Regions from separate parts of the Shewanella sp. MF08487 genome, predicted to be linked through region 2. Evidence: riboswitches for the same ligand, from Rfam matches in the RefSeq annotation. Region 2 holds a riboswitch; the other holds the start of a gene.
What was found. Region 2 has a riboswitch for thiamine pyrophosphate ahead of thiC (phosphomethylpyrimidine synthase ThiC). Riboswitches for the same ligand answer to the same signal wherever they lie in the genome.

Region 1 (6,759 bases), on a different contig from region 2:
GGGCATTTCATCGATGGTGCTTTATGGACATGAGTTAATTAATTATTTTGGCGTTAAACGTATTATTCGCATTGGCAGCTTAGGTGCGACGCAAAAACATGTTCATATGCGAGATGTTATTTTAGCGCAGGCCGCAGGCACCGACTCTCCAACGAATACTAAGCGTAGTAGCGGTTATCAAATGGCCACTTCGGCGACGTTCTCTTTGTTACACAAAGCGTATACTAAAGCGAATGAAAAGGGCATTAGTGTTAAGGTCGGTAATATTTTTAGTGGTGATCTTTATTACGATCCCGATGAAGATATGATCCCTGCTTTAGAGCGTTTTGGAGTGCTAGGTGTTGATATGGAAGTGGCAGGGCTTTACGGCTTATCACATCAATATGGCATCGAATCTCTAGCTATTTTAACGGTATCCGACCACTGTTTGACCGGTGAGGAAACGACCGCTGAAGAACGTCAATTATCCTTTAACAATATGATTGAACTCGCATTAGCAACGGCGCTTAACTAAATAGTTAGGTGCTTTCTGACGCTTAATTGTTGTACCCTAATTTCACTCATGGAGTGACAAAATGAATAATAAAATAACATTAACGGCCATTAGTTTTCTTGCCAACTTTATTATGGCAGGCTTTGCAACTCAGTTTGGCATGTTGATTGAACCCATTGCGGAGAAGTTTTCCGCCAATGTGAACGAAGTCGCTTCTATATTTTCACTGCTCAATGGCGGGGCTTTAGCAGGAACAATTGCAGCTTTTTTCTTCATTGAAAAAATAGGTATTAAAAGAATTACCCTCATCAGCTATACCTTAGTTGGGCTCAGTGCAGCGGTACTGCATTTTACCACTTCACTCCAATGGGTGATGCTCGCAATGACGCTAATCGGCTTTTGTGGGGGAATAGGATTATGTATTGCCGGCACGATTGTTGTGTCTGTCTGGCAAGAAAAACTGCAAAGTACGATGTTAGTGGTGCAAGATGCTACGTTTAATATCGCTGGTGTTATCTTTCCTTTAATGACCACTTATGCACTGACTCACTCACTATCATGGAGTTACAGTTATTTAGCGGTAGGTTTAGTTGCACTAGGCACAGTTATGCTTACGTTATTTACTAATTTCGCACTATGCGAGCAGGGTACTCAGGCAGAAGATAAACAAAAATCTGAATGGAACCTGGGAATTATTAGCGGTGGAGTGGGCTTATTTTTAGGCATGTTGGCACTGTATACATTTTTAACCTGGGCGCCTTTATTCGTAAAACAGAAGTTTAATATTCCCTTTGAGGATGCGGGTAATATCATTACCCAGTATTGGTCTGCGGCATTAATTGGTGCCTTAATTTCAACGCTTATAGTGACTCGCGTTAAAATCAATCACTTCTTATTAGCGATTATTACTTTGGCTATGGTGATTACCGCGGCGATTGTTACCACCGATAATATTGAATGGGTCGGTTATTTAACCTACGGCTATGGTTTTGTCTGTGCGGCCTTATATAACGCATTTATTGCTTATGGTGTGTCGTTTGTTAAAAAAGCCAGCGGTAAGAATGTGTCTTATATCTTAATCAGCGGTAGTGCGGGGGCGATGTTTAGTCCGGCAATAAGCTCTTTGTTTGAACAGATAATTGGATTGCAGACAGTCATGTATGTTATTCCATTATTGTATGCTGTTATTTTAAGTTTATTGATTGTGTCTAGCCGGATGAAACCTCGTTTAAGTGAGTAAACGGCTTATCTAAAAGGCTAACTGAGGTGATTGTTAAATTGATAACAGTTTACAATCACCTTATTCTCCTTGTTCAACAAAGGCTTTTAATGCATTAAGATTAAAAATACGAATACTGTCTTTTTCCCGCTCAATTAACCCCAGTTCCTCGAGATTTTTTATTGCCCGTCGGTAAACTCTATCCGTGGTAGCAAAACGCTCTGCCTCCAAATAACGTTTCGTAAACCCATCTACGGGTAAGTCATTTAAGTGCTGATGATAAAGATCAAAGGCGATGTTATAGCTAATTGGATACAGCATACGTCGAGTAAAAATATCGACAGTATCTTGGTAATCGATAGCCATTGCACTGGCAAAAAACAGCGCCAGTTGTGGATGTTGTGTGAGCGAAAGCTGCAGTTTGTCACCACTAATGACAGCGATTTCTAAAGGCTCATTCGCTATGATGTCAAGCTGACAACGATACTGGGTAAAAAACTCCATTTCGCCAAATAATTGTGAGTCACAATTCATTGTGCCTAATTGAAAGCAACGTCCATTTCTGGCGGTATGGCCTAGGGAGACGCGACCTTGTTTTACAAATACGAGCGATGAAAAAGCTTGCCCTTGTGTCATCAGGTGTGCACCTTTTTTCAATGCTTTAGTTTCGGTGACGCATTCCATTATTACCCGTTCAATTAGAGGGTAATCTTGCTCCCATCGTTGATTAAAACGTCCTTTATCCAGTGGTTTTAGCTGCATAAACAATCTCTCTGTTGTCGCGGTAGCGCGAGTTTACAGCATTATGCTTTAAGGCGGCTCAATTCACTGTATATGATCTTTAGTGTGAGCGGTCTTTTTGATAAAAGATCGCATTTGATGTGTGAACTTGAGCCACATGGTTGATTTTTTTAACATAGATATGTCTGTCATCCTCTAGCATTACTCAGTATACTCAAGTTTGCCAAGGGGTGTTTGTCGTCAATTAATGTTAATAATTAATATTAATATAAGTGACTACAAACTGAGATGTCTTTCGACAAACCCTTAGAACCTGATCCGGCTCATACCGGCGTAGGAATGGGCCAATCAACAGCACACTTCTGAATCGCTTATTCGTTGCCGGATCTCAAACTAGATATTTGAGGTCCTATGTTTAACAGTAAACCATCATTTTTTACCGCGTCACCCACGCTATCTTTAACGCGAGCACCATTGGCTTTAGCTATTGCTGTTGCGTTGAGCACACCTGTTGTTGCACAAATCGATGCGCTTGATAAACCAGATCCCGATAAGGATATGGAAATCATGGTGGTAACGGCAGATTTTCGCGGCGCAAGTTTAGAGAAAATGCCTTCTAGTATTACAGTTATCGATGCGCAAAAAATTCAAGATGAAAGCGCACAACATTTTGAAGACTTACTTAACTCTATTGCTAACGTTAACTGGTCAGGTGGCAGTTCGCGGCCGAAATACTTCCAAATACGCGGTGTAGGTGAACAAGAGCAATACCAAGGCGCGCCCAATTCTTCTGTTGGTTACATCATTGACGATATCGATTTATCCGGTATCGGCATGGTGTCGAGCATGTATGATTTACAACAGGTTGAAGTGCTGCGTGGGCCTCAGGGCACACGTTATGGTGCTAATGCGTTAGCAGGGTTGATTTATTTAAAGAGTAATGACCCAACGGATGTGTTTGAGCATGGCGCTGAAGTGTCCCTTGGTGATGATGATTTACGTACTTTTAGTGGTTTTAGTTCAGGGCCTGTAACTGACTCAGGCAAATTACTGTACCGAGTTTCATTGCAGCAACATGAGCAAAATGGTTACCGAGATAACCTGTTTTTGGGCCGCGATGACACCAATGGTCGTGATGAATTTAGTGGCCGCGTTAAGCTGCGTTGGTACGCCACTGACGATCTGCAATTAGATTTAACTGTGCTGCATGCTGATTTTGATAATGGCTACGATGTGTGGAGCCTAACCAATTCCCCTAAACAGACCACCTCGGATGAGCCCGGTGTCGATAACCAACGCACCACTGGCGCGGGCTTTAAGGCCACGTATTCGGGTGCTGAGTTATTTGAGCTGACCTCGTTAACCTCCTTTGCTAATACCGATCATCATTATGCTTATGATGGCGATTGGTCTAATTCAGCTTATTGGTCGGCAAAACAATGTACTGATGATGGTATTCAGTTCTCGCCATGCCAGTACGATTATTTTTGGGATAAAACGGGTCAGCGTAAAACGCTATCGCAAGAGTTTCGCTTAAGTTCTACCGAGCGAAGTCGTATTTTTGCTGAGAGTACCGACTGGTTACTCGGCGTATATGCGATGAATCTACAAGAAGATAACCAATTGTATTCTGAGTACAATACTTTCGCCGATGAAGTTTTAGACTCTGAATATGAAGCAACTAACTATGCACTATTTGGTCAGCTCGATACGGATTTAGGATCCCAATATGCCTTGTCTGTGGGCTTACGTTTAGAGCAGCGCAACAGCCATTATTCCGATACAAACAAGGATAATTTCGACCCAAGCGAAACTATGTGGGGCGGACATATTGCCTTGAGTAAAATGCTTAACGACTCGCATAATACTTATCTGCGTGTGGCGCGGGGTTATAAAGCGGGTGGTTTTAACATGACTTTACCGGTCGAGTTGAATGATAAAAAAGAGTTTGATACTGAGACATTGTACAACTATGAAATCGGTCTTAAATCCCACTGGTTAGCAGGGCTTGTTGATACGAATCTGGCATTATTTTATATGGACAGGCAAGATCAACAGGTGGCTGCATCACTGCAAGATCCGAATAAGCCTCAGCGTTTTATTTTATTTACTGAAAATGCCGGTAGTTCGAACAACTATGGTGCAGAACTCGACGCAACTTGGTATGCCACTGATAATTTACAACTTTACTCAAGCTTAGGTTGGTTAGAAACAGCCTATGGTAATTATCAATATCAGGATAAATACGGCACCGATGTGGATTTAACCGGCCGTGATTTAGCCCATTCTCCACATTTTACTTACAGTCTGGGCGGCACTTATCGGGCTAATTCAGGCTGGTTTACTAACCTCAATCTGAGTGGTAAGAGCGATTTTTACTATTCTGACAGTAACGATTCCCGTTCTGAGCCATATACGATTGTTAATGCTCGAGTCGGATATGAGGCGAGTGCATGGTCTGCTTATTTGTGGGGCCGCAATCTATTTGATGAAGAGTACGGTGTGCGTGGCTTTTATTTCGGTAACGAGCCCGACAACGGCTGGGCAGAAAAACAATATATTCGTTACGGCGATCCGCGCCAGCTTGGTGTAACGGTTAACGTTAAGTTCATGTAATCACAAGTATAACGACTAGATTAATTATTTAATCGCTAAGGCTGTATCACCGTTTAGGTTACAGTCTTCTTAATCTACTGACGTTTTAAGGAGTCAAAATGAAACTCACCGCAGAAATTAGCATGTATCCATTAAATGAAAACTATATCGACCCAATTAAATGGTTTATTGGCCGCGTGGATAGCTACCCCAATATTGAACGTGTAACTAATGCGATGGCAACCCAAGTGTGTGGCGAATATTTAGATGTGATGACGATGCTCGCAACCGAGATGCAAGCCGCCAATGAAAAGTGGGGCAAGGCGGTATTTGTGTGTAAATTTATCGGCGGTGAGTTGGATTTAGCCCACAGCGAATAGGCTTTACAGTCTTTGCGTTAAACAGAAAGTGAGCACAATACAATGACAGATTTATGGCTAACCTTAGTCGAGAGCATTAATTCAGCGTTTGGTGAGGCCCATGTGATGACCGCATGGGAAGCCTTAGCGGTGCTGTTGGCGATGGCATATTTACTGTTGGCAATGAAAGCGAATGTTTGGTGCTGGGCGGCAGCGTTTGCCAGTACCGCCATTTATACTGTGTTGTTTTGGAAAGTGTCCTTGTTAATGGAATCAGTATTAAATATCTATTACATGGCGATGGCACTTTACGGCTATTGGCTCTGGACTCAAGGTGGTGATAAAGAACAAGGGGTAAAAGTCACCACTTGGCCACTCAAAACCCATTTAAAGCTGATTGCAGCAACGGGCGTGATATCGCTATTGGTTGGTCATGGCATGGCAACTTATACCCAAGCGGCGTTTCCCTATTTAGATGCCGCGACCACCTGTTTTGCGGTGATGACTACCTATTTAGTGGCAAAAAAAGTACTGGAAAATTGGCTGTACTGGGTCGTGATTGATTTAGTGTCTATTTATCTTTGTCTCAGTAAAGGATTGATGCTCACCTCATTGTTATTCGTATTTTATGTGGCCCTTGCCGTTGTTGGTTATTTCCTGTGGCGCAGCGCGTTAGCCGACGCTCGCAATGCCTATGATGACAACGCCTGTAATACTCATGCCTGTGATAAAAGTTCTTATAAAAAGAATGCTTTAAAATTACTCAATTAATGAATGAAATCAATACAGTGATACAGCGTTCATCAAACTTCCCATTTAACGCACTTTACCCGATACTCAAGCGCGCGGGGCTTATGCAAGTGTTAAGTATCCGCGAGCTTTCAGGCGGTTTGAGTAATCACAACTATAAAATTGTTACACCTACGGCGAGTTATGTACTACGGGTCAATGCCGGTGCAGCAAACCGCTTTTGCAATCGTGAGCAGGAGTGTTTTTATTGGCAACAAATAGCAGACATTAAACTTGCGCCACCATTGCTGTGGGTGAGTGAAGATAATCGTTATTACCTCAGTGAGTTTATTGAAAGTGACAATGTTATCTATTGGCCAGCGTTAGAGTGCCAAACCCGTGCCGCTGATTTTGTGCAGGGGCAGTTTGTGCTGGGTCAGGCTGGGGTGAGGCAATCTAAGCTAGACTCTTTATTCCCCAGCGTGTCCTCTCACAGCTCACATGATAGCGGCTTAAATCATAGTGACTTACATCATAGCAATGCAGACTCACAGGCTTTACTTACTCCTACAAAAAATAACAATCATCCTAATCAAGTCCATGATTTATTGCTGGAATTGTTG
Region 2 (6,759 bases):
TTCCCAGCATTTCACGGGCAAGCTCAGCCGCAAACACCGCTTCCTTGGCGTTTCTCGCCCCCGAAGTGTTAGGCAATAGCCGTACACCCGCTTGGCGTAACGGCGTGAGTAAATCATCAAGCCCCATTTTAAAATCAATTCTTTTCATCGCAACTGTCACTAACTGCGATTTTGAAGCCGTTATCGCCTCAAGCATCACTTGGCTATTGCTGAATTTTCCCGTTCCGGTAAATAACCGTGATTCAAACTCCACATCGGCAATCGTTAACATACTAACCTCCCGCTACAGCTGAAAAAAGTTCTAATTTATCTTCATGTTGGCAGAGAATCGATTGCCAGCGATTACGCGGAACCACCTCTGCATTCAACACGATAGCGACCGAATCGAGGGTAATATTTTGCGCGAGGATCACCGCCGCGAGTGAAGTCGGTTCCGTTAATGGCTGCGGGACATTATTTATGTGAATTAAAATCATATCAAACCTCCATACTTTATAGTTTGCTGGGCTTATCGGATGATGAACGAATCTCTTTTGGACCACATACGTCACAATGGGGATCCCGCGTTAATGTCGCCGCTGTCCATGAAAGTGATTTAGCGTCGAAGCGCCAAAAACGCCCAAACAAGGCACTTTTAGGTTCATCACAACTATCCATACTCAGCAAGAGTTGCATGGCCATCAAAGATTGCATTGACGCCATCACGCCCACGCTCGGCCCGAGTACGCCTTGGGTACTACAGCTCTGCGACACTCTCGTCTGTGCGGGGAAAATACAGTGATAACAACCACCAGAGGGGAACCGCATTTGGTCGACTGCAAACAATTGACCGCTAAATGCTGCGATTGACGCACTGACTAAAGGTAAAGCCGCTTCGATACAGCGGCGATTAATGGCTTGGCGAGTCGCGAAGTTATCTGTGCAGTCAAGCACAAGTACTCTTTTACCTTGTTGTTTTAATTGTAAAACCTCAGCGAAGTTATGAGCTGATGTCTCAGCACTAAATGCTGTTTCATGGGCAGTAACAGTGCACTGCGGCGCTAAGCCTTTGAGCTTTTGCTTGGCAACTCGCGCCTTATTGAGTCCAATATCGGCATCGTTGAATAACAATTGTCTTGGCAGATTCGATACTTCAACCTTATCCATATCGATTAAGGTCAAGTTGCCAATGCCTGCACAGGCCAGATATTGCGCCGCCAATTGCCCTAAACCGCCAAGACCGATAATAACAACGCTGGCGTCGACCAATTGCAATTGCCCAGCCTCACCGACTTCAGGCAATAAGACTTGCCGAGAATAACGCATGAAATCGGCATCACTGAGTGTATGGCCGCAGTGTTCATTGTCGCTGTGTATATGACCGCAAAGAACCTCTGCGTGACCAAGCGGTGGGTTTTTACTCATGCTTAGCACCCAACTCATGCTTTACAGCCAGTTCTTCAGACAAGCTACATTGCTCCCAAGCTTGGCTCAGCTCTGCAAACGCGGCTAACGGATCCTTAGCTTTCGTTATTGCGCGCACCACAGCAATATTGCCAACCCCTGTGGCTTTCACCTTTGCCAGATTTGTTAAGTCAATACCGCCAATGGCGACCAAGGGATAATGATCTTGGAGTAACGCCACATAGTGTTTAAGTTTTGCGAGCCCTTGGGGCGCCGAAGGCATTTGCTTCGTTGTGGTTGGGAATATATGCCCAAGCGCTATGTAGGATGGCGAGTATTGGTGCGCCAATAGCAACTCGAAATAACTGTGGCTCGATATGCCTAGCGCGAGCCCCGCGGCTTGAATGGCCGCTAAGTCGGTAACGGCGAGATCTTCTTGGCCTAAATGTACCCCAAAGGCATGGTATTTTATCGCTAACTGCCAGTGATCATTGATAAAAAGCTGCGCATTAAAATGCTTACCTAAGGCAATGGCCGTTTGAATTTGTGCTTCTAATTCGGAGCCAATTAACTCAGGTTCGCCTGACTCACATCTACTTAGCGCAGATTTACCTAAATCAGATTCGGCTAACTCTGCAGTAGTTAACTCGCTGATGTCGGTTTTTATCCGTAACTGCAGGGTTTTAACGCCCGCAGCTAACAAACTCTCCAGCATGGTTAAGTCACTCACCACAGGGTAAACACCAAGATCGGCATCGAGCACTTTAAAACCGTGGGATAAAATATTTTGAGGTAGCGTCGAGGCTATTCTTACCTGAGCGGTTGCCTGATCTGTTGCCTGATCTGTTGCAAATAAAACTGTTGCAACTAAATCACTTCTAACATCAAGATGTTGATTGATACCATTATCACAACACTGCCTTATCTTGGCATAGCGGGACAAATCATGAGGCCAACCCGTACGAGCCAACGGCCCTGGACCTTGCCCTAAACCAATCGCCGCGCTTAAGCCTTGACTCACATAGGCTTTGGCAACAACCACCGCATCTTGCAATACAAAACCTTGCGCTAACACGGCGGCAATGGCCGATGACAAAGTGCAGCCGCTACCATGATTATGACGGGTATTAACCCGCTGGCTGGCTAACCAGAAGCGCCCATTTTGATGCAGCTCAGAGCTCGCGCGCACTTGACGACAAACTAGATAATCCTCGGCAAGCTCAAGATCCCAGCCATTACTCTTGTAAGCGGTATCAAGAGCGTTAGCGTGAGTTTGAGCATGAGTATCATCAAGAATGTCAGTGCAACCAAAGCTCACATCGCCACCTTTAGCGAGCACACTGCAATCAAGGCTCTGGGATAAAGCCAGTGCCGCGGCAGCGAATTGCGCTTTCGTTGAAACATCACTGTGAGTTAACCGCCCAAGTTCAAGCACATTGGGCGTGATAAGTTCGATTAAACCTTTGAAAGGCTTAAAATCTAAGGCTGATTTGGCCGCACTTTTTATATCCTGACAGTTATCGACTGCTAATGCATCGCCACAACTGGCGACCATCACAGGATCGACAATCACAGGCACAGATAGATAGTGGATTTTAAAACTCGCGATCCAATCTGCCAGCAATGCCACTTGAGTTTGATCTGCCAGTAAGCCGATTTTAATTGCTTTGGGTGGCAAGTCGGAAAGTAGAGTCGTCAGCTGAGCCATTAACATCGCCGCTGATACGGGCTCGACTAAAGTGACCGCCACTGAGCTTTGCGCCGTCACTGTGGTGATCACGCAGCAACCGTGACAGCCCAAATCTTGAATTGTCGCCAAGTCCGCCTGAATACCGGCACCGCCGCCACTGTCTGAACCGGCTATGGTCCAAACAAACGCGGGACGCTCGGTATTCATGGGTGCATTATCCCCATGAATACCCAACATAATTAGGCTTCCTCAGCTTCGGCGACGAGCTTGTCTTTCACGTGATAGATCTCGGCGCCCGAAGCAGCAAATTGTGCCGATTTTAGCGCCATAGCCGCTTCCAACTCCTGCGGCGTCTTGACTGTGACTTGCATGGCTTGGTCAGCCGCTTCAACTTGATCCGCCTTCGCTTGTGCCGCCTCTAAGCCAGCGGCATAGGCGCGCACATCTTGGGTGATTTTCATCGAACAAAATTTAGGGCCGCACATAGAGCAAAAATGCGCGACTTTAGCGGATTCCTGCGGTAAAGATTCATCGTGATAAGCACGTGCGGTTTCAGGATCGAGTCCTAAGTTATATTGATCTTCCCAGCGGAATTCGAACCGCGCCTTTGCCAGCGCATTATCACGAATTTGCGCACTCGGATGACCTTTCGCCACATCGGCGGCGTGTGCAGCAATCTTGTAGGCAATCAAACCTTGCTTAACATCTTGTTTATTCGGTAATCCTAAGTGTTCTTTTGGCGTGACATAACACAACATAGCGCAGCCGTACCAAGCGATCATGGCCGCGCCTATGCCGGAGGTGAAATGATCATACCCAGGTGCGATATCGGTGATTTGCGGGCCAAGGGTGTAAAACGGCGCTTCATCGCAGTGAGCTAACTGCTTGTCCATGTTCTCTTTAATGAGCTGCATCGGGATATGTCCCGGTCCTTCGATAATGGTTTGTACGTCGTATTCCCACGCGATTTTGACTAGCTCACCTAAGGTTTCAAGCTCTGCAAACTGGGCAGCATCATTAGCGTCGGCAATTGAGCCTGGACGCATACCATCACCTAAAGACAGGGATACATCGTAGGCGACGCAAAGCTCACAGATCTCACGAAAATGGCTGTAGAGGAAGTTTTCCTTGTGGTGACTCAGGCACCATTTGGCCATAATTGAACCGCCGCGGGAAACGATCCCGGTGACGCGTTTAGCCGTCATTGGCACATAACGTAGCAGTACACCAGCATGAATAGTAAAGTAATCAATACCTTGCTCCGCTTGTTCAATCAAGGTATCGCGAAACACTTCCCAGGTTAAATCCTCTGCCACGCCGTTCACTTTCTCCAGCGCTTGATAAATCGGTACAGTGCCGATGGGCACTGGCGAGTTACGGATAATCCACTCGCGGGTCTCGTGGATATAACGCCCCGTGGATAAATCCATGACCGTATCTGCGCCCCAACGGGTAGACCAGACGAGCTTTTCCACTTCTTCCTCGATGGAAGACGTCACCGCAGAATTACCGATATTGGCGTTCACTTTCACCAGAAAGTTACGCCCAATGATCATAGGTTCAGCTTCTGGATGGTTAACATTCAGCGGAATAATCGCGCGGCCACGGGCGACTTCGGCGCGGACAAATTCGGCGGTAATCGGTTCGCCGACTAAGGCACCAAAGGCTTCGCCCTTGGCTTTACGATTGAGGATTTCATCCTGTACTTGCGCAAGTGCCATGTTCTCGCGGATCGCCACATATTCCATTTCGGGCGTGATAATCCCTTGACGGGCATAGTGTAATTGGCTGACTCGTTTGCCCTGCAGCGCTCTGCGTGGGCGGACAATGGCACTCGAGCCTGCCTCAAAACGCAGATGATCTAAACCATCATCGGCGAGTCTTTGTTGGGTAAAATCGGAGGTCGCGCAGGGTAATTGCTCTGTGTCGTTGCGGGCTAGGATCCAGTTTTGTCTTAATTTACCAAGGCCTAGACGCACATTGATGTCGGCCTCAGGATCGGAATAAGGTCCAGCGCAATCGTACACGCGGATTGGCGGATTTTTTTCCATGATAGGCGTTTCATCAGTACCGCCTACCAGCGTGTCAGTCTGCAGGATTTGCCGCATGCCAACGCGTATATCGACACTGGAACCTTCGAGATAAATCTTTTGTGAATTAGGATGTTGCAGCGGCGCTAACGTATCGATAAAGGCTTGAGCCTGCGCGCGGGTTTCGCGGCGACTCGGCGCCTTAGGCACGGTTGATTGACTAGACTCAGCCGATTTATTAGGCACCGTCGATTTATTAGGGATTGTCGATTCTGGCGCTGTGATTTCTATCGCATTGGCAGCTACAGCTGGGTTTTGGTTTGAACTGGACATAAGCAATCTCACGTTAAAAAATGGAGTTGCTTGTCTGGAGAATTGAGTTGTTGATAGCTGGACATGGCAATCAACTTTTGTGGCCAACACTGGCTTCAAAAATTGCGTTACCCTGCTCAATAACAATTAAATCTAAACATTAAGACTTAAAACACTGCTGAGTTAACAGGTGTTCAAGCCGTCTATTTTCGCGATTTAATGTGTGTTATTACGCTTGTTTCCTTCGCAGGTTTTAACCTGATCAGGTTCAACGGATCCCGAATAAACGGTCTCAGCCAAGAGGCACTCCGACAAGATGAGTGCGCAGTATAGACAGAAGCGGCAGCAACAAACAAGGAAAAAAACAATTAAAAACCTTAACTACCAATCCAAAATTAAGACTCACTATCTATTGTTTTTAATTGAAAAAATTAAATAAAAATAAAAAAGTTATAATTGGCGTGAAAATAGATCATCAAATAAAGTCACTATTTATGGGGTTTGAGCATCATTTTATTTAATCGAGATTGAATGGCATCATCAATAGCTTGATTGATTTTTTGCCACTACAGTCAAATGGGAAGCCTAAATTTTCGGCGTATGGATTAACTTGAGTGCCGACTTGTACCACGCGATAAAAAGTATCCCCTTTACGCACAATACGATTTGGGTCTAAGGGTAAATCGTGACTCGTCGTGCCACCGAAATCATCGGCGTTAGGGACAAATAACACTTCCATCTCAGGGCTCATTTCACTCATATTCGATTTCCGGGTGAATTTATCGGCCTGTTCAATGACGAGATCATCGAGCGCTTGCTCGCGCTGACGTTCAAAATATTGCTGGGTGAATAAACTCATGCTTGAGCATGTCGCTATTGTGCTCTCGCCTTCTGCTGCGGGTGAACTCTTAGCGCCAAGCTGCGGTTTAATTTCTGTGGCATCAAACATATTCGTTGGCTTTTTTGTCGTCACTTCCGCGGGCAGTACTTCACTTTGGGCACGTGATTGAGATTGGCTCGATTGAGGGATATAGGCAAAGCACTATCAGCATCATCTCCAATCGCTATTGCTGTAGGAGATACTGTCAATAAAGACGCGGCTTTGGGTTGATGTTGAAAAGGCAAAATCCATCCTTAGGTTTTGTATAGTCTCAATTGATTTCGATGATGCTTAACGTGGAACCATTGCACTCAAATCCAATATCAATCCAATATCGGGTTGCTGAATATTGAAAGCAAATTATCCAATGATTGCATTTACTTGCGAGTGCTCAACGCAGATTAGAGGAGGCAAACAGGGTAAAGTTCAACGCGAATGCAACACGCTATAAGCATAACGCTTAC

Region 1: it holds a riboswitch for thiamine pyrophosphate, as region 2 does, so the genes downstream of both, ACRN9H_RS02675 (TonB-dependent receptor) here and thiC (phosphomethylpyrimidine synthase ThiC) in region 2, are expected to answer to the same signal.

The regions. Positions count from the first base shown of each region.
Region 1 covers NZ_JBOZPB010000003.1:5,445-12,203, forward strand. Annotated here, with positions in the region: gene deoD (purine-nucleoside phosphorylase) at 1-514, shown strand, start outside; gene tsgA (MFS transporter TsgA) at 576-1,733, shown strand; gene ACRN9H_RS02670 (Crp/Fnr family transcriptional regulator) at 1,794-2,474, opposite strand; TPP riboswitch at 2,670-2,810, shown strand; gene ACRN9H_RS02675 (TonB-dependent receptor) at 2,865-5,069, shown strand; gene ACRN9H_RS02680 (hypothetical protein) at 5,168-5,428, shown strand; gene pnuC (nicotinamide riboside transporter PnuC) at 5,471-6,178, shown strand; gene ACRN9H_RS02690 (phosphotransferase) at 6,178-6,759, shown strand, end outside.
Region 2 covers NZ_JBOZPB010000009.1:4,353-11,111, reverse strand. Annotated here, with positions in the region: gene ACRN9H_RS08400 (thiazole synthase) at 1-271, opposite strand, end outside; gene thiS (sulfur carrier protein ThiS) at 273-476, opposite strand; gene ACRN9H_RS08390 (HesA/MoeB/ThiF family protein) at 493-1,404, opposite strand; gene ACRN9H_RS08385 (bifunctional hydroxymethylpyrimidine kinase/phosphomethylpyrimidine kinase) at 1,397-3,310, opposite strand; gene thiC (phosphomethylpyrimidine synthase ThiC) at 3,313-5,436, opposite strand; TPP riboswitch at 5,638-5,736, opposite strand; partial or broken gene ACRN9H_RS08375 (hypothetical protein) at 5,904-6,445, opposite strand.